Linked DNA regions of Filimonas effusa. The protein of the gene in region 2 binds, or shares a complex with, the protein of the main gene of each other region. Links are inferred from orthologs where the notes say so. Each region holds a gene or a part of one and is shown on either strand. Other genes may lie near its edges. The genes, in order: groL and metK.

Region 1 (10,111 bases), 1.1 Mb from region 2 along the record:
CCAAAAAAATCAATTTTGGTGGCAGAAGTTGTTGAGAAAAATGAAATTTTGTCACGGTTACAGAAATATATTCCTTTGCAGGACGCAAATATTGGCAGCCCTCCTCCCTTAAAAATGCCGGAATTAGAACAAAAATGAAATTTTGACCTGTTTTCAGCAGCTCTAAGCCTATGGCATAGAAATCGTTAACACAGCTTTTGTAAAACTCAAATTTTTAAACAGATACAACTATGGCCAAGAAACCAAATAGTGTTACCCCACTTCATGACAGGGTGATCGTAAAACCAGCACCTGCCGAAGAAAAGACTGCAGGTGGTATCATTATTCCTGACACCGCTAAAGAAAAACCACAACGCGGCACAGTAATCGCTGCCGGCCCCGGTAAAAAAGACGAGCCTGTAACCGTAAAAGCAGGTGACACTGTCTTATATGGTAAATATGCCGGTACTGAGATCTCTATTGAAGGTGCCGACTACCTGATCATGCGTGAGAGTGATATTCTCGCTATCGTTTAAATCTTAAATACCGGATACTCAACATCTTAGTTAAATTCCGGGTAAATATTTCCTTTTAAAAACAGCGTTTAACAATGGCTAAGCAAATATACTTCGACATCGAAGCAAGAAATAAAATGAAAAAGGGTGTTGACACCCTGGCGAATGCGGTTAAGGTTACCTTAGGACCTAAAGGCCGTAACGTAGTAATCGAGAAAAAATTCGGCGCTCCTGCCGTTACTAAAGATGGTGTTACCGTAGCAAAAGAAATTGAGCTGGAAGACGCTATCGAGAACATGGGCGCTCAAATGGTGAAAGAAGTAGCTTCCAAAACTGCAGATATTGCAGGTGACGGTACTACTACTGCAACCGTACTGGCTCAGGCTATCATCAGCGAAGGTCTGAAAATGGTAGCTGCAGGTGCTAACCCAATGGATCTGAAACGCGGTATCGACAAAGCGGTTCAAACTATTGTAGCTAACCTGGCCACTCAGAAAAAAGATGTTGGCAACAACAACAAAATGATAGAGCAGGTTGCCACTATTTCTGCCAACAACGACAACGCGATCGGCAAACTGATTGCTGAAGCCATGCAGAAAGTAGGTAAAGAAGGCGTTATCACTGTTGAAGAAGCAAAAGGTACCGATACTACCGTTGACGTAGTAGAAGGTATGCAATTCGACCGTGGTTATATCTCTCCTTATTTCGTTACCAACAGCGAAAAAATGGAAGCCGACCTGCAGAACCCTTACATCCTGATCTACGACAAGAAGATCAGCGCTATGAAAGATATCCTGCACATCCTGGAGAAAGTGGCACAAAGCGGCCGTCCCCTGGTTATCATTTCTGAAGACCTGGAAGGTGAAGCACTGGCTACCCTGGTAGTAAACAAATTACGTGGTACCCTGAAAGTAGCTGCTGTGAAAGCGCCTGGTTTCGGTGACCGTCGTAAAGAAATGTTACAGGATATCGCGGTATTGACTGCTGGTACTGTAATCAGCGAAGACACTGGCTTCAAACTGGAAAACGCCGACATCACTTCTTTAGGTCAGGCTGCTTCTATCACTATCAACAAAGACAACACGATCATCGTTGGTGGTAAAGGCAAGAAAAACGATATCGTTGCCCGCGTAAACCAAATCAAAGCTCAGATCGAGAACACTACATCTGACTACGATAAAGAAAAATTACAGGAGCGTCTGGCTAAGTTAGGCGGTGGTGTGGCTGTACTGTATGTAGGTGCTGCTACTGAAGTGGAAATGAAAGAGAAGAAAGACCGTGTTGACGACGCTTTACATGCCACAAGAGCTGCTGTAGAAGAAGGTATCGTTCCTGGTGGTGGTGTTGCTTATATCCGTGCGGTATCTGCTTTAGACAAACTGAAAGGTGTAAATGCCGACGAAACAACCGGTATCTCTATCGTACGCCGTGCTGTAGAGGAGCCTTTACGTCAGATCGTAGCCAACTGCGGCCTGGAAGGTTCTATCATCATCCAGGGTATCAGGGAAGGTGAAGGTGACTATGGCTTCAATGCCCGCACTGAAACCTTCGAATACCTGTTCAAAGCGGGTGTGATCGATCCTACCAAAGTTAGCCGTGTAGCATTGGAAAACGCTGCTTCTATCGCTGGTATGCTGTTGACCACTGAATGTGTGGTTGCCGACAAACCAAAACCGGAAGCTGGCCATAGCCATGCTGCTGCTCCTGATATGGGCGGTATGGGGTATTAATTAAACGGCAGATGACGGATGATAGCTTGAGACCAGATTCCCTGCGTTTCAATGTTACAACAGACCCGATTCTTGCAAATTCATAAAACGGGGCCGGCCAATTTCTTTTGGTCGGCCCCGTTTGCTTTTATAAAAAGGGAATATAAGAGCCGCAGCTATGCCATATTGAAGATGCTGACAGTAAAATATCAGTAAACGGCAACTATACCATCAATATACCTTAAGTATACTATAACCGCTCTTGTATCGCACTTATATCGCAGATGCATCGCACTTGTATCGCACTTGCCCGGCTTTAGCCGCCCGCAGCACTTTTTCCCCCGGAGCCCGGTTTTTAATATTCCTGCCGGTAAAACCTTACCGTTAAGCCTGCCCGGTCATGTAAAAAGTGAAACCGTGTTTCCAACTCTTTTATTTCTCTCTGTCCGTGGCTCTCAGTCTTGGGCTAAGGTTACATTTCTGTCGAGATACATCCTCAGGGAGTCTTTTACTCTCGTTGAGTCCCCGATATTCATATTGTGTTTGAGATACAGGCGGTATTGGTAGGAGTTGTCGGACAGCTTAGTGCTATCGTAGAAGGCAGGGTCGCCAAACGATTGCAGCTGTGCTGTGCGGGTACGGGCCCGGTCGCCGCTGGCGGTGGTTTCAAATACGAATTTATAGCTGCGCATGCCTCCTGCGGCAGCCTGAGTGGCCGGAGCAGCAGTTGTTGCAGTGCCCGGGGCCTGCGTATCGGCAGAAGCAGCTACCGCAGTTGCAGTAGTGTCGGGCTGTTGCTCTCCGGGGGGAGGCGCCTGTTGTTCGGACTGAACACTATTGCTGCCTTTGTCATCCTTTACGCGGTTGTAAATGGCCCAGGCTACGCCGCCAATCACCAGTACCAATACCACGAATGCGAGTCCTGCCAGGCTGTTCTTTTTGCGGATACGCCCCGATTCTGCCGGATCGGCTTCGATATAATGTTCTGTAGTAGAAACGGGCACCATGGGGCTGGCGACAAAGCTGGCGCCGGATTGCTGAGAGAATTCGTATCCCATGGATTTAGCCATAAACACGGCTCCAATACCCGGGATGACATAGGGTTTCCCGATATTGATGAACTGGCGGACCTGCTCGAGGTAAGAGGATAGGTCGGCTGCCACCAGGGCCCTGTTCTTTACGGATCTTTCGGCAATAAAATCCAACAGCAAGGGGTCGGTTTCGGCCTTACGGTCGAATGAAAATTGCACAACAGGGGCTGCATTGGTGCCATGTTCAGGTAATTTCTGATCTCCGGTCACCTGTAACGTCCCGATCTTCTCGAGGGTTACCTGCTGGTGCTGGACCAGGAAGTCATGAATGAAGGCATCGTATTTATTCACATCGCTAGTTTTAAGCAATGTAATGATTTTAACCAACTTATCCACCTTTAGGCTAACTTTGAGGGGTATGTTAGCCAAAAGAGAAGAAGCGTTCATCACCTGGTGGGAGCAGAACCGGGATCGCAACAAACGTGCGCTGCGGCAGCTTTTCGTGGGTTTGCCTGTTGGCGTGGCGTTTGGCGCGGGCATTTTATTATCCCTAGGTTCAGGGTGGTACGAGCGCGCCAATATGGTAGCCAACAGCCAGGTAAATCCGAATGTAATAATAATAGCTGTTGCCGTTATTGCTGTTTTTATTGCTGTTTTTTACAAGAAATACCAGTGGGAAATGTATGAGCAGCAATACCGTGAGTTATTACAAAAAAAGAAAAACCTGCTTAAAAAACAGGAAGATGCAGCTAATCCAGCTTCAGAATAGTCTAATACACAGAATAAACCTGAAATTAATATTTCTCTCAATGCGTTATTTTTCACCTCTCCTACTGATCGTTTTTGTTTTTAGTTTTAGTTCCTGTTTTAAGAATAATGAAAATGGCTGTGAGGCTGTAGCTCCTGAAACGGAAGCCGGCAAGATGAAGTACTTTTGCGATACGGCGGGAATCAAGTATTCACAACTCCCCAACGGCCTGTTTTACGAGATCATGACTGCCGGGAGTGGTGCTTCGCCATCGCTGGAATCGCGTGTAACGGTGACCTATACGGGCGCTTTGCTTACCGGTTATGTATTTGACAAATCTACGGCACCTGTAACATTTAATTTAAATGGTTTGATCGGCGGCTGGAAAGCAGGTCTGCCGCTTATTAAAAAAGGCGGCCGTATAAAACTGGTGATCCCCTCCTATTTAGGGTATGGCTGTACTGCAATGCCCGGACTTCCGGCGAATAGTGTTTTGTACTTCGATATCAGCCTTACAGATGTTCAATAGGAGCTTTTTTTTAGTATCTGTTTATTTTGAATGTCAACCCCTATCTTTGCCGCTCAATAAAAATTGAAAACCCTTACAAGTATGCAACTGAAAGGTTTGGTGCGTTTCTTTACGATTGCGCTGATTTTAATTTGTCTCTACCAACTGTCTTTTACCTGGTTTGTACGCAGCCACGAAAGCAAGATGGAAGAAAAAGCAGAGAAGTGGCTGAAGGCACATTATGCTACGCCTGAACAGAAGTACCCCGGCGACAAAGCACTGCAGGCTGCTTATGCAGATACATTAAAAGAAGCCCGGAAGAATCAAGTAAAACATCTGCTCGATAGCACAAAAGATGCTAAGGTCGGGCCATTTGGCGTTGTCAGCTACAAGAGCGCCAAAGAAAGCGAGTTAAAGCTGGGCCTTGATCTGCAAGGCGGTATGAGCGTAACCATGGCTGTTGGCCTGGATGGATTGATCCATTCCCTGGCAAACAACACCAAGGACGCGGCTTTTAACAACGCAATGAAAGCAGCAGTTGATCGGAAAGCCAACAGTGGCGCCGATCTTATCACGCTTTTCAATGAAGAGTTCAAGAAAGCCAACCCTACAGCCAAGCTGGCGCCTTATTTCTCGGCACGCAGCAATGGAAAGATCAAATTTGATGCTTCTGACGCTATCGTTATCGGTTATCTCCGTGAAGAAGCCGGCAAAGCCTTCAACAATACTTACCGTATTTTACGTACGAGGATAGACCGTTTTGGTGTAGCCTCTCCTACCATTAACCCCGATCCTGCCAAAGGTATCATTACCATTGAGCTGGCCGGTGTGAACGACCCGGAACGTGTACGTCACTACCTGCAGTCTACTGCCAACCTCCAGTTCTTCGAAGTATATAATATCAGCGAAGTAGGTGAGGCGGTTGTTGGTGCAGAAAAAGCTTTATCAGCTTATCTGAAAGGAACAACAAGCACCGACAGCCTGCTGGCCAAACCAGCTGCCGACAGTGCTGCTACTACAGCTGCTCCTGCTCATGATACCACCACTACCGGTACACTTTCTGATCTGAGCGGCGGCGCCAAAACAGCTACTGCCAAAGGAGATGTCGATTCTGCGAAGCTGAGAGCGCTTGAATATCCTTTGAGCAGCCTTATTGGTTTCTCACAGGGTCAGCGCGGACAAAACGGCCAGGTACAATATCCTGCCAACCTGGGTTATGTACAGGTAAAAGATACGGCACAGGTTAATGAATACCTGAAGATGAATGTTGTTCGCAGCCGTTTCCCTTCCAACCTGACCTTCATGTATGGAAAGGTAGACGAAAGCGATCCTAAGTTCAGCAATATCATTCCTTTGTATGCCATCCGCACAAAAGACAACGGTTCTGCTGAACTGGAAGGTGAAAATGTAAGTGAAGCACGCCAGGATTTTGACGATAAAGGCCGTATTGCCATCAAAATGGGTATGGACCCTATCGGTACCAAGATCTGGGCTAAAATGACGGAAAAGAACATAGGCAAGCCTATTGCCATCGTTCTTGACAATATCGTTTACAGTGCCCCTTTCGTGAATAGTGTGATCCCTAACGGACAATCTGAGATCTCAGGTAACTATTCGCTTGTTGAAGCACAGGATATGGCAGATATCCTCCAATCCGGTAAACTGCCTGCTCCTGCGAAAATTGTACAGGAACAAATTGTAGGGCCTACCCTGGGTAGTTCTGCTGTAAAAGGCGGTATGCTTTCTTTTGGCCTGTCGTTCCTGGTGATCTTTGCACTGATGCTGGTTTATTATAACACAGCCGGTTTGATCGCCAATATTGCCCTGATACTTAACCTGCTGTTCACAATAGGTGTACTTAGCTCAATGGGCTTTACGCTTACGGCTCCCGGTATAGCAGGTCTGGTTCTTACTATTGGTATGGCGGTTGATACCAACGTACTGATCTTTGAAAGGATCAAAGAAGAGTTAACCAGGGGTAAAAGCTATATGACTGCGGTGAACGACGGTTACAAGCGTTCTTATGCGCCTGTACTGGACGGACACATCACTTCATTGCTGACGGCTGTAATCCTTGCTTATTTCGGCCTGGGTCCTGTATTAGGCTTTGCTACTACACAAATCATAGGTCTCCTGTTGTCTTTGTTCTGCGGTATCCTGGTATCACGTGTGATCTCAGATATTTATACCAACAAACAGCGCCACTTCAATTATTTCACCGGTATAAGCCAGAAAGTGTTCAAACACGCTGCTTACAAATTCGTGGAATACCGTAAAGCAGCTTACGCGATCTCTGTGGTAGTACTGATACTGGGTGTAAGCGCCCTGTTCTATGGATTCGACTACGGCGTTGAATTTGAAGGCGGACGCAGCTATACTATTGTATTTGATAAAGCTCCGGACCAACAAGCTGTATCCGATGATCTGAAGGCGGTGTTTGGAGAGTATCCTGTCATTAAAACAGTTGACAAACCAACCCAGCTGAATATCACTACCGCATATAAGATCCATGAAACCGGCAATAACGTAGACTCACTGGTTGAAGAAACCTTATATACCGGTTTACAGAAACATTTACCAGCCGGAACTAGTTACAAGGTATTCAGCAGTAAATACAAACAAAGCTCTCAGACGGTATTGCCGACCATTTCAGATGATCTGAAAAAAGGTGCTACAAAGGCTACTGTACTGGCGCTTATTGTCATCTGTTTCTACATCTTTATCCGCTTCCGCGACTGGCGTTATTCTGTGGGTACTATCGTATCACTGTTACACGACGTATTTGTAACACTGGCAGTGTTCAGCTTCCTGCGTAAGGTAGTGCCATTCCCGCTGGAAATTGATCAGCACTTCATTGCGGCGATCTTAACGGTTATTGGTTTCTCGATGAACGATACCGTTATCGTATACGACCGTATCAGGGAAGATACGAAACTGATGAAGGGGGAAAGCAAGATCAACATTATCAACAGGGCGATCAACCAAACGTTAAGCCGTACGGTGATGACGTCTCTGACAGTGTTCCTTACCATCCTTATCCTGTTTATCTTCGGTGGTGAAGTTACCAGAGGTTTTGCCTTTGCGATGCTGATTGGTGTTGTTACAGGTACTTACTCCTCTATTTTCGTAGCCGCTCCTATCCTCCTGGATCTTGGCAAAAAAGACAAGCCATTGGGTGGAGACATTGAAGACGTGAAGAAATAAACACAGTTTACTTTGATATAAAAGGGCGATACTTTCCGGTATCGCCCTTTTTTTTATTAATTTGTAATTAAAACTAACATTACAGGCGCTATTAACACTTAGTTTTCAGAATTCATATGTAAAATTGTGCTAAGTTTTTCTCTGCATGAGACCAACCAGAATACATATTGCCCGGCTGTTAAGTTTTGTAGTAGCACTGCAAATACTGAACATGAGCGTATTCATGCAGGATTTTGATCCTATTGACATACATGCTGAAAGCATAGGTGAGATCAATGAAATCAACTCTGTAGTGGAATATGTGGCTGAAATAGTGCTGCAGAATGAGAATGCGCTTCCTGAATATCACCAGGACAATATTGAACACAAAGACCTGCAGGCGCACAAGCATGTTCCTATTAAACTAATTACCTTCAGCGACCTTGTAACTGTTGTACCGGTACCCATTGCCAGGTATACTTATCAGCATCCTATTAATGATTCCAGGCTTTGCTTTTTTGTAAAGGAGATAAATCCGCCGCCGCCCAAGGCGTAGCATAGATGGTATTTTGGCAGATGAAAGGAATAGGGAGTTGTTAGGATAGTCTGGTTGACTTTTTATTCAATATCCTGTTTACCAAAGCCAATGCATCCCGGTTATGGGACCAATTTCCTTGATTTCCGTGAACAGTATTTAATGTATCGATTTTTAAGGCTTAAGGCGTGTATGCTTTCAACTGCCGGCACTCAGGGTGCCGCCACTGGACTCAGGCCGATGCTTTTATATTCCGATACGAATACTGCTGTTTAGCGTGTTATTTCTATTTTCTCATATTTAACTATAACAATGAAAAGGCTTTATCCTGCATGGGGCGTAGCGGCACTGGTTTCAATACTGCTGTTACAGTCGAAGGCTCATGCACAAGTAAGTAGTTACACCGACACGTTGCGGCTGTCGTTACCGGATGCGGAAAAACGTTTTATAGACAGCAACCTGCAACTGCTCGCAGCTCACTATGATGTAGACGCCCAAAAGGCATTGATCAAACAGGCCGGTTTATGGGATAACCCTGTGTTGAGCACGGATCATATGATCACGGCAGATAACAAATGGTTTCCTTATGGCAAAACGACATCGGACGGCGCTCCCCTATCGCAATATGCCATTCAGCTGGAGCAGCTTATTTATACTGCCGGCAAACGCGGCAAGCAAATAAATATGGCTGTCACCAATGGCAGGATCAGTGAATTACAGCTGCAGGACCTGCTTCGTAATCTTCGTTACCAGCTGCATGCGGGTTATTATATGGTAGCCAAGCAAATAGCTTACCGCCAGATATACCAGGAGCAACTGGCACAGCTGCAAAAGCTTTCCAGCGGCATGAAAACCCAGCTGGAAGCGGGTAATATTGCCCGCAAGGATTACCTGCGGATACAGGCGCTGGTGTTATCGCTGCAACAGGATATGGCGGAGCTGGACAGGGATATAGCGGATACACAGACCGACCTGCGGGTATTGTTACAGGTAAAGGATGGCAGCTTTATATTACCTGCCACCAATGCAACGGCTTTATTTGCCGGGGTTAACGCATCGATGCCTGAACAGATAGATGCCGTGATTGCCAGCGGGGAACAAAACAATCCTTATTACCAGTTGCAGCAGGCGCAGGTGCTTTACCAGCAGCAAAACCTGGCTTACCAGAAAGCGTTGCGGGTGCCCGATGTTACGGTTCAAACCAATTTTGACAAGAACTCGAATGTTGCCATCAATTACTGGGGCGTAGGGTTTTCGGTACCGCTGCCGCTGTTTAACCGGAACCAGGGGAATATAAAGAGCGCCGAGGCTACTATTAAACAGCAGCAGGCGCTTACACAGGATGCCGCTACGAGCTTACGCCAGGATATCCGTAATGCCTACCAGAAGCTGGCTATTGCGCTGCAACAGCATAACAGCAGTCGCGAGCAGTTTTATGAAGATTATCGTGGTATGCAGGAAAACATGGTTAAAAGCTATGCTTTAAAGCAGGTGGGTTTACCTGAATTCATAGACTTTTTTACAGATTTCACCACATCGCAGCAAAGGTTGATTGCACAACAGCTAAACCTGGCTTTGGCCAAGGAGCAGCTGAATTATGCCGTAGGTACAGATGTCGTGAAATAAAACATTCAGAAAAAAGTCAAAACAAAACACAATGAAACAATCATACAAAAAGATATATACCACCTTTCCTGTTGTAATCACTGCGCTGGCGTTCATGGCAACCGGCTGTAAGGGTAAACCGGAGCCTGAAGTAAAAAACAGCGGGTTTGTATTAAGTGATACCATGGCCAAGATGATTGCGCTTGATACGGTGCGAACGGCGGCAATCGACAACCAGCTTACACTTAGCGGGGAGATCAGCTTTAATGAAAACAATGTCATCAAGTTATTTCCGAGG
Region 2 (10,196 bases):
GGCATTGAATTTGGAGTATCTCTTTTACATTGTTCACCCAAAAGTGAGTACCTTGACAGAAACCATCATCAACCTGGACACCGTGAATCCAATAGAATTTTTTGGTGTCAACAACCGGAAGCTGGACCTGCTAAAGAAGAAATTTCCGCTGTTAAAGATCCTGTCCAGAGGAACACAAATTAAATTAAGCGGAGCTCCTGAGCATATCGAAACAGCCAAGGAAAAGATCGACCTCATCGTACAGTACATGGAACGTAATGGCGATTTGAGCGCGAATTATTTTGAACAGATCTTAGGAGGCGATGATGCTGAGATCATCGACAATTTTGTAGAAAAAAATCCCAATGACATCCTGGTATTCGGGCCTAACGGAAAAACAGTAAGGGCCCGTACAGCTAACCAGAAACGCATGGTACAGGCTGCCGACCGCAACGACATCGTTTTTGCCATTGGACCCGCAGGTACAGGTAAAACCTATACCGCAGTAGCGTTGGCAGTGCGTGCGTTGAAAAACAAAGTGGTTAAGAAAATTATTTTAACACGCCCCGCCGTAGAAGCAGGTGAAAGTCTCGGCTTCCTGCCCGGCGACCTGAAAGAAAAGATCGACCCATACCTGAGGCCTTTATATGATGCGCTGGACGACATGATCCCCGCAGATAAACTGGGATATTATATGAGCACCCGCACCATAGAAATTGCTCCGCTGGCTTATATGCGCGGCCGTACACTCGACAACGCCTTTATCATCCTCGATGAGGCGCAGAATACAAATGATCTGCAATTAAAGATGTTCCTGACCCGTATTGGAGCCAACGCAAAAGCGATCATCACCGGTGACCCCACACAGATCGACCTGCCTAAAAACCAGCGCAGCGGCCTTGAAAAGGCAACCCGGATCCTGCGGAATATCGATGGTATCGCTCATATCGAACTCGACGAAGAAGACGTGGTACGGCACAGGCTCGTAAAAGCAATCATCAAAGCGTACGACAAGGAGAAAGAAAAAGAAGAAACCAGGTACTCGCATTCCTCATGATTATTATGAATGTATCGTTTATTAAAAAGAGGTGGCTGTTAAGCTGCCTCTTTGCTTTTGCCTGTAGTGCCTGTAACCCCTATAGTACGGCTTCAGACAACACACAACAGCTGCAGCTGGCAGAATGGAAGGCCGCCAGGCAAAAACATTCGCTGGAATGTATCGATTCTGCCCGTTTGATCCTGAAAGACGGCGATATTATCACCCGTACAGGCAACGACTTCACCAGCCAGGGCCTACGGCAGCTTTGCCAGTTGGATGCCACCTACTCGCATTGTGGTATTGTAAGCATCTCCGATAGTAATATTTATGTCTACCACGCATTGGGCGGCGAGATCAACCCCGATCAGAAACTGAAAAAAGAAACGCTCGGCAATTTTTGCGATGCCCTGGATAACCTGGGCTTCGGTGTGTTTCGCTTTCCCTTAACAGCAGATCAGAACGGAAAGCTGCACAAACTCCTCTCCCATCATTATGCCGCCGGACTGCCTTTTGATATGAAATTTGACCTGCACACCGATACTGCTATGTATTGCTCCGAATTTGTGTACAAAATGCTCGAACAGGCATCCGCCTACGGCTTCCGGTTCCGCAAAGATACCCTTAACGGCCTCGCCTATGTAGCTCCGGACCGCATTTTCCTGCACCCGCGCTGCAGCGAAATAAGAAGATATGTATATTAAGCATTCAGCTTTCTGTTTCCCGATGCAATGTTATATCTTGCCGGCATAAATTAATCTTATGAAGCAATTGTTCCTGTTATTCCTGGCCGGTTTTGTACTGGCAGGTATGGTTGGCTGTAAGTCAAACGGACCTGAAAACACCATTAAAAAGTTTTTCCACGCACTTGAAAACAAAGATTTCGCTGAAGCGAAAAAGTATGCCACCAAGGATAGCGAAACGCTGTTGAATATGCTGGCTTCTTTCCCGCAGCCTGCCGATTCTGCCAAGGCTAAAAAGGAGAAAAACGAAGAAATTAACGTTGCCAACGTAAAGATCAACGGCGACAATGCTACTGCTGAAGTAATCTCTAAAGACAAAAAAGCACCCGTTACCATTAGCCTCAAGAAAGAAGAAGGCCAGTGGAAAGTTGCTTTCGATAAAAGCTCCGTTATGAAAATGGCAATGGATGCCATGCCTCAAAACGGTGCTATGCCCCATGCAGCGCCTGAAGTTGGTATAGATTCAGCTGTTACGCTGCCAGCCCCTGTTGATTCCACTAAGTAATTACAACGGATTTATGCGTTTATTTCTAACCCTGATAGCGGTTGTGGTAACAGGTATTTCCTGCGGCTCCGGTAACGAGACGCAGGAACCTGCTACCAGCGCACTTGATGCCGGCCGCTCTTTTATCGACGACTGCCTCAAAGGCCGTTTCAAACAGGCAGCCTTTTATATGATAAAGGATGACGAGAATGTCGCCGGCCTGGCTAAACTCGAAGAAAGCTTCAACAGCAAAGGCAGCTCCGACAAAAGTCAGTACAAGCAGGCATCCATTATGATAGAGAACGTTGAAACTGTAAACGATAGCACAACAATCCTCAGTTACAGGAACTCGTTCGACCGCATAGCAAGAAAACTGAAAGTAATAAAGCGGCAGGAAACATGGTTAGTGGATTTCAAGTACACTTTTAGTGGAAATATGTAATATTGTATCAATACGCCCAGGATTTGAACTTTATTTTTGGTAATGGATAACCCATTACCTTTGCAACCTCTATAAAAATTTATCTTATCTTATGATGAATGTTCTGCATCCCTGGCATGGCGTTCCCTACGGCGACAACGCTCCTGAATATGTAAATGCGGTAATCGAAATATCGCAGGGCTCAAGAGCCAAGTACGAAATAGATAAAGCCAGTGGATTACTGAAGTTGGATCGTGTGATCTATTCTTCATTCCATTATCCTGTAAACTACGGTTTCATCCCCCAAAGCCTCGGCGACGATAAAGACCCGCTCGACATCCTCGTGATCACTTCTTTACCCGTACAGCCCCTGACGCTTATTGAGGCCAAAGTACTTGGTGTAATGCAAATGATCGACGGCGGCGACGGCGATGATAAGATCATTGCAGTAGCGGCAAAAGACCCAAGCGTAAACCATTATAACGATATTGATGAACTGCCTCCTCACTTCTTCAGTGAGTTACGCCATTTCTTCGAAGAGTACAAAACCTTGGAAAACAAGAGTGTACGTGTAGAAGATTTTGGCAATCAGGCAAAAGCCTTCCAAATCGTGGAACAGGCCATCTCCTTATACAGGGATACCTACGTTTCAAAAAAAGGGTAAGTTTTGCCCAACGGATACCGGATATGTCAGTCATAATCTTCAGCAGCGATTGACGCGTATAGAAAATTAACCATTATGACTCTACTGGTATTTCTACTGTGCATACTGGCAGCCTCGTATATCGCCGGCCTGCTCGGTTCTGTAACCGGACTGGGCGGCGGTGTGGTGATCATACCTTTCTTTACACTGGTACTCGACATCGACCTGCGCTATGCAATAGGTACTTCTCTTATAACGGCAATAGCTACCTCGTCGGGGTCGGCTATTGCCTACGTTAAAGAAGGCATTACCAATATCAGGCTCGGCATGTTCCTCGAAATAGCAACCACTGCCGGCGCCATCTGTGGCGCCGCACTTGCAATGTACACTCCTACCCATCTCATTTCTATCATTTACGGCATAGTGCTTATTGTTTCCGTATCACTTTCAGTACGCCGTCATGCCGGCCAGTCCGGTGATATTATTACCAACAAATGGGCAGAACGGTTTAAACTCAACAGCACCTATCCCGATGCATCGGGCAAACTGATCCCCTATGCAGTACACAAGGTACCGGGAGGCTTTATCGTCATGTGGCTGGCTGGCATCCTCTCAGGCTTACTGGGTATAGGATCCGGAGCTTTGAAGGTGGTAGCTATGGATACAATGATGAAGCTGCCTTTTAAAGTATCTACCACCACTAGTAATTTTATGATCGGCGTCACCGCCGCCGCCAGCGCTGGTGTTTACTTCTACCGCGGCTATATCAACCCCACGCTGTCGATGCCGGTGGTGCTGGGCGTATTGGCAGGCGCTTATACAGGCTCTAACGTACTGGCCAAAGTATCTCCTCAAAAATTAAAGATCATTTTTGCAGTGGTAGTAGGGCTACTGGCGCTCCAAATGATTTATAAAGGCTTTACGCATAGCATATAACTGTATGAACAAACCACCTGAAATAAAAAACCGCGACCTGCAGCTTACGCTGGGCAACTTGCTGCGTATTGGCGTTATTTTATCGGCATTACTGGTATTGGCCGGTGGCATCATTTATATCTTCCAGCAGGGCAACGGCCCACGCCCCCAGTACGTGTCGTTCACAGGCGAAAACAGTGAACTGCTGCAGCTTTCGGATATTCTTAAAGGTATGACACGCCTGCAAGGCGCTTCTATCATTCAGTTTGGCCTGATAGTGCTCATAGCCACACCCATCGCACGTATCGTGATCTCAGCTATCGGATTTGCACTGGAAAAAGATTACATGTACCTGGTAATTGCAGCCATTGTGCTCCTGATCATCCTGGTAAGCCTTTTTAGCGGGGTGGCAGGCTAGTGTTTTGTTCAACAGATCATTTTTTTACTTATTTTCGCACAAACTTAATAAGACAATGGTAGCTCAAAAATCAACTGGCAAGTACTGGTTCTGGTGTTTCTTTTGGTTAGCAATCCTGGTAGTTTTGATGATTGTTTACCGTGAATTTTTCTGGTTGGCATTACCGGGTACTATTACCTACTTCTGCAAAGCAATGAACCTGCTGGAAAATAACTAGCAGCTTACAACATATTAAAAAAGAAAGGCGCTTCAACTGTGAAGCGCCTTTCTTTTTTAATGTCCGGCATACGTTCACTGTCCTGTTATAATGTGTCAGTAACTCTTTTTATGATCCGCAGCCTATGCGTTCTCTCACCCGTATCCCCGTTCACGATTCCCTCATTGTCGATCTTATCAATACGCACTCTTCCCGACGCATGAATAATTTCATCACTGCTTAGTAAAATACCTACATGCGTGATCTTACCTTCCTCATTATCAAAAAAAGCCAGGTCACCGCAGCGGGCCTCCTGCAAAAAGCCTGTCACCTCCCCCTGCGTGGCCTGCTGTGAGGCATCTCTGAGCAAATGAATTCCGGCCATTTTATATACCTGCTGCGTAAAACCGCTGCAATCAATTCCAAAAGAACTTCTGCCACCCCATAAATAAGGCGCATTAAGAAAATTACGTGCAGTGGCAGTCAACGCTGCTGCATCAAATGAAAAAGGAGCAACACAACCATTACTCCCCATATACTTGAAATTATATTTACCCAGTTGCGTTGCTTCGTCATAAACAGGACTGGCAATCGATAAACGCACAACCGTCCCGTTCATTTCCATTACATCCGTGACCGATGTGGTATAACGCAAAGGTTGTAATGCAGCTGTAGCAGCCTCTACCGGCGTCAGCTGGCTGGCTTGGACCCATCCTTCATAGCCATCATACAGGCCACGGATCCGGGTAAAATCTTTTGTACTTTCTATCACTTCCGCAAATTCTCCCAGTAAAAGCTGGCTTACCATTTCCGATCGGTGCGAAGCAGTGGCTCTTACAGGGGCAGCGGCTACGATACAGACAACATGGGTCATATACTTGTTGATTTTGGGGGGCAAAAACATTAACTGCACTAAAAATAGTCCAATAAACAATTAATTCAAAAACAACGGCTGGCAACTGCTATGCTTTACGCTTCAACTCCCCTGAAATATATGGTCCGGAAAAACAGCACGCCTTATGGAAAAACGTCCAAAATGCATCTTAGGGATATACCGCCATGAGCAAACAGGTGGTTATCGAAATAATGTACTTACTTTGAAGCCGTGAATAAAGCAAGCCTTGCCCATATAAGTGACCAGGAATTACTTGACAGGTTCTATCAGTCAGGCGAAAACGAATGGCTTGGCTATCTACTGCAACGTTATACCATGTTATTGCTTGGGGTATGTATGAAATACCTGAAGAACGAGGAAGAAGCTAAAGATAGCGTACAGCAGGTGTTCCTCAAGGTGATCACGGAAATAAGAAAATATAAGGTCGAATATTTCAAAAGCTGGCTGTACATGGTAGCACGCAATCATTGCCTCATGCGCCTGCGCGATAAACACGGTAAAATCCCGCAGGAGCTCGATGAATCGATGATTGTTTCAGATACCTCTTCAGACAAAAGCAGCTTACAGGAAAAAGAACAGATCCTCGACCTTGTAAATACAGCATTACCCTTACTCAATAAAGAACAAAAAACCTGCGTAACTTTATTCTACCTGGAGAAAAAGTCGTACCAGGAGATCTGCGATATTACCGGTTATACCGCACTACAGGTGAAAAGCCATATACAGAACGGGAAACGGAATATTAAACTATTGGTAGAAAAGAAAATGAAAGAGAAATAATGGCTGACATCAAAGACATATTGAATGATGATCACGAAGAGTTGAATGAAGATGATCTGATGCAGTTCCTGCAAACGCCACAGGATATGGACTTTGCATTTTCTAACGACGCGCAGGAAGGACTGCAGTCGTTCAAAAGCAACGACAAAATGCAGCAATATGTGCTGCAGCTGAACCAGCAGTTACAGCAGCAGTTGCATCAACGGAAACAACATAAGGAAAAAAGAAAGATCCGGAATATCTCAGGGCCATTAATGGCAATGGTGGTTATACTCATCCTTTGCACCCTCGCCTATGTCATCATACACCTTTATTTCCGCAATAAATAGGCCTAATAAGCGGTTTTATCCTGCTTCTCAGCCCATTCCCTGAAAACCACCAGCGCCTCCTCTCTTCCCAGGTTACAAAGCTTAATAAGACGGCTGTCGAGCGGTAAGGCTAATTCAGTATAAATAAAAGAATCGTCAAAACCTGCAGTCGCAGCATCTTCACGTGTATTACCGAAATACACTTTCCTGGGACGGGCCCAGTAAATAGCGCCCATACACATGGGACAAGGCTCACATGAGGTATATATTTCACAGCCATCCAGCTGAAAAGTGCCCAGCCGGCTACAGGCATCGCGGATAGCAACTACTTCAGCGTGAGCCGTAGGATCATTGGTCGAAGTTACCCTGTTCCATCCTCTTCCAACAATCTCCTCCCCTTTAACAATAACACAGCCAAAAGGACCACCGTGCTGCAGTTGCATACCGTGGCGGGAAAGATGGATTGCCTCCTGCATGAATTTTTGCTCCCGGGTCATAATACGTAAAGATAGATAGTAGAATAATAGATAAGGCCGAAAAAGGGGTGTACAAGCCGTTTAAGCTGTACACCCCTTTTTTATAGTCGGTTTAACTGAAATGATCTATTTGATACCAAAAGCCTTTTTCACCTGCGGAACATAATCCAGTTTTTCCCAGGTAAAAAGTTCCACTCTTTTTTTGATGGTCTTGCCATCAGGAGTTTTGAATTCTTTGGTAACAGTCTGGCTCTTACGCCCCATATGACCATAAGCGGCAGTCTCGCTATAGATAGGGTTACGCAACTTCAAACGCTCTTCAATAAAGTAAGGACGCATATCAAAAATGCCTTCTACGATCTTGGCGATCTGGCCATCTGTCTTGTTTACCTTCGCAGTACCATAGGTATTTACATAAATGCTGGTAGGTTTAGCCACACCAATAGCATACGAAACCTGTACCAGAACTTCATCGCAAACACCGGCTGCTACCAGGTTTTTAGCGATATGACGGGTAGCATAGGCAGCAGAACGGTCTACTTTGCTTGGATCTTTACCACTGAAAGCACCACCGCCATGAGCGCCTTTACCACCATAAGTATCAACAATGATCTTACGGCCGGTTAAACCTGTATCACCGTGAGGACCACCAATTACAAATTTACCGGTAGGGTTGATATGATATTTGATCTTGCTGTTAAACAGGTGAGCGTATTTTTTATACTTAGCCTGAACGCGCGGGATCAGAATATTGATAATATCTTTTTTGATCTTCGCGAGCATCTTCTCTTCAGCAGCAAACTCGTCGTGCTGGGTAGATACAACGATAGCATCGATCCGGATCGGTTGGTTATTATCGTCATATTCCAGGGTCACCTGGCTTTTGGCATCGGGACGCAGGTAGGTGATTTCGCTGTTTTCACGACGTAAAGCAGCCAGCTCTTCCAGGATCTTATGCGCCAGATCTAATGCCAGAGGCATATAATCATTGGTTTCGTTGGTTGCATAACCAAACATCATTCCCTGGTCGCCGGCGCCCTGCTCCTCTTTTTTCTTACGCACAACGCCCTGGTTAATATCTGCAGATTGTTCATGAATAGCAGAGAGTACGCCACAGCTATTCGCTTCGAACATATATTCACTCTTGGTATAACCTATTTTACGGATAACGCCACGGGCAATTTCCTGTACGTCAAGATAGGCTTTGGACTTTACCTCTCCCGCCAATACCACCTGTCCGGTAGTTACAAGCGTTTCGCAGGCAACCTTGCTATCAGGATCAAAGGCCAGGAAATTATCAATTAAAGCATCGGATATCTGATCGGCTATTTTATCTGGGTGCCCCTCAGATACACTTTCAGAGGTAAACAAATAAGGCATTGTATAGAATTTAATGGTCGCAAATATAAATGTAAAGCCAATACAGCGCTAATTACTTGCCTGAGAGGTCGGTATAAAGGTCCAGGTATTCAGTTAGATCACTGTCCCAGCCTTTGAAAGGAATGACCTTTTTGCCCTTTACCTTGCTGAATTCGTCGACAAGCTTTTTGTCTACGGCGTCAGAACCAAAGCTGATAGCATCGGCATAAGCAGCCCCACCACGGAACATGGCTGTATTATCTGCCTCTTTAAAAGGCTCTACATCCTTATCCTTGATATTGGAATGGATAATAGCCTTTTCCGCAAAATCTTCACCTAATGACTCACCAAAAGTATTGGCTCCAATAGTGAACACAACTTTACTCTGCGAAAATACAGGCTCTTTTTTATAGGCAGTCTTGAGATACATCGGAATAAGACCCGTCATCCAGCCGCTGCAGTGGATAAGGTCCGGAGGCCAGCCGAATTTTTTAACGGTTTCCAGCGCTCCTTTGCAAAAGAATATGGCACGCAAACCATTGTCATCAAACCATTCTTCCTGGTCGTCGTGTAATACCTGCTTGCGCTTAAAGAAGTCTTCATTGTCCAGGAAATACACCTGAAGCCTGGCATTAGGCAGGGAAGCTACTTTAATCTGAAGAGGATAGTCATCATTGTCTACAGAAACATTAATACCAGATAAACGAACTACTTCATGCAACCGGTGCCTTCTTTCGTTGATGGTGCCAAAACGTGGCATGATACATCTTACTTCTAATCCGCTGTCGTTGCTTTTTATAGCCAGTTTATTCACTATCTCCGCAAATTCTGTCAGCTCCAAGTACGGTGACATCTCGGTGGCTATGAATAAAATTCTTTTCTTTGTTGACATTCTTAGAGAGAATTTAGGCTTAAAACCTTAAAAATTAGTGGGCAAAGGTACTAAAAACCGTTGGAAATTCAACTATAGCGTCCGGAACGCCCTTTTTAACGACACGAATTATGATTCTTTTTAAACAAGTAGCAGACTTACAGGCGGCACTTTCCACAGCCCGCCACGAGGGAAAAACCATTGGATTTGTACCTACCATGGGGGCCTTGCATGAGGGACATTTGTCCCTGCTGGAACTGGCACGCCATCAATACGATATTACAGTATGCAGCATCTTCGTAAACCCTACACAATTCAATGATCCTAAAGATTTTGAGAAATATCCGGTTACTACAGATGCCGATATCAGACTGCTGGAACAAGCCGGTATAAATATGCTGTTCCTGCCCGGTGTCTCGGAGATCTATCCCTCCGGAACAACCCCGGGTCATCACTACGATTTGGGCGAACTCGAAGGCTTACTCGACGGCGCCTACCGCCCCGGACATTTTCAGGGAGTTTGCCAGGTAGTACATCGTTTACTGGATATTGTACAGCCCAACGCACTGTTCCTGGGTCAGAAAGATTACCAGCAATGCCTGGTGCTGAAAAGAATGGTACAGCTCGAAAATATTCCCGTAGAAATAATAATGGCTCCCACACGCCGGGAAA

What was found.
Region 1: the proteins of metK (region 2) and groL are in contact, whole or in part, in a cryo-EM structure (PDB 8P4O), measured with the Escherichia coli proteins. The link is inferred for Filimonas effusa from one-to-one orthologs.

What each region holds. Positions count from the first base shown.
Region 1 is NZ_SDHZ01000001.1:947,132-957,242, reverse strand. Bases 1-2,906 are described here. They hold groL (chaperonin GroEL), read left to right. Parts: upstream 1-589; coding sequence 590-2,224; downstream 2,225-2,906. Other genes in these bases: ESB13_RS03490 (hypothetical protein), read right to left, coding at 2,659-2,906; ESB13_RS03500 (co-chaperone GroES), read left to right, coding at 231-515. In the rest of the region: more of ESB13_RS03490, read right to left, coding at 2,907-3,603; ESB13_RS03485 (hypothetical protein), read left to right, coding at 3,653-4,003; ESB13_RS03480 (FKBP-type peptidyl-prolyl cis-trans isomerase), read left to right, coding at 4,044-4,511; protein translocase subunit SecDF, read left to right, coding at 4,593-7,694; ESB13_RS03470 (hypothetical protein), read left to right, coding at 7,840-8,229; ESB13_RS03465 (TolC family protein), read left to right, coding at 8,521-9,834; ESB13_RS03460 (efflux RND transporter periplasmic adaptor subunit), read left to right, coding at 9,866-10,111.
Region 2 is NZ_SDHZ01000001.1:2,063,511-2,073,706, forward strand. The notes cover bases 6,548-9,538. They hold metK (methionine adenosyltransferase), read right to left. Parts: upstream 8,675-9,538; coding sequence 7,421-8,674; downstream 6,548-7,420. Other genes in these bases: ESB13_RS07705 (hypothetical protein), read left to right, coding at 6,548-6,839; ESB13_RS07710 (nucleoside deaminase), read right to left, coding at 6,842-7,315; ESB13_RS07720 (glycogen/starch synthase), read right to left, coding at 8,727-9,538. Also shown: ESB13_RS07660 (PhoH family protein), read left to right, coding at 53-1,036; ESB13_RS07665 (C40 family peptidase), read left to right, coding at 1,042-1,719; ESB13_RS07670 (Rv0361 family membrane protein), read left to right, coding at 1,778-2,263; ESB13_RS07675 (hypothetical protein), read left to right, coding at 2,277-2,684; ESB13_RS07680 (inorganic diphosphatase), read left to right, coding at 2,776-3,327; ESB13_RS07685 (sulfite exporter TauE/SafE family protein), read left to right, coding at 3,403-4,242; ESB13_RS07690 (DUF1634 domain-containing protein), read left to right, coding at 4,247-4,639; ESB13_RS07695 (C40 family peptidase), read right to left, coding at 4,942-5,709; ESB13_RS07700 (RNA polymerase sigma factor), read left to right, coding at 5,941-6,510; more of ESB13_RS07705, read left to right, coding at 6,510-6,547; more of ESB13_RS07720, read right to left, coding at 9,539-9,545; panC (pantoate--beta-alanine ligase), read left to right, coding at 9,656-10,196. UniProt on the Escherichia coli protein: Catalyzes the formation of S-adenosylmethionine (AdoMet) from methionine and ATP.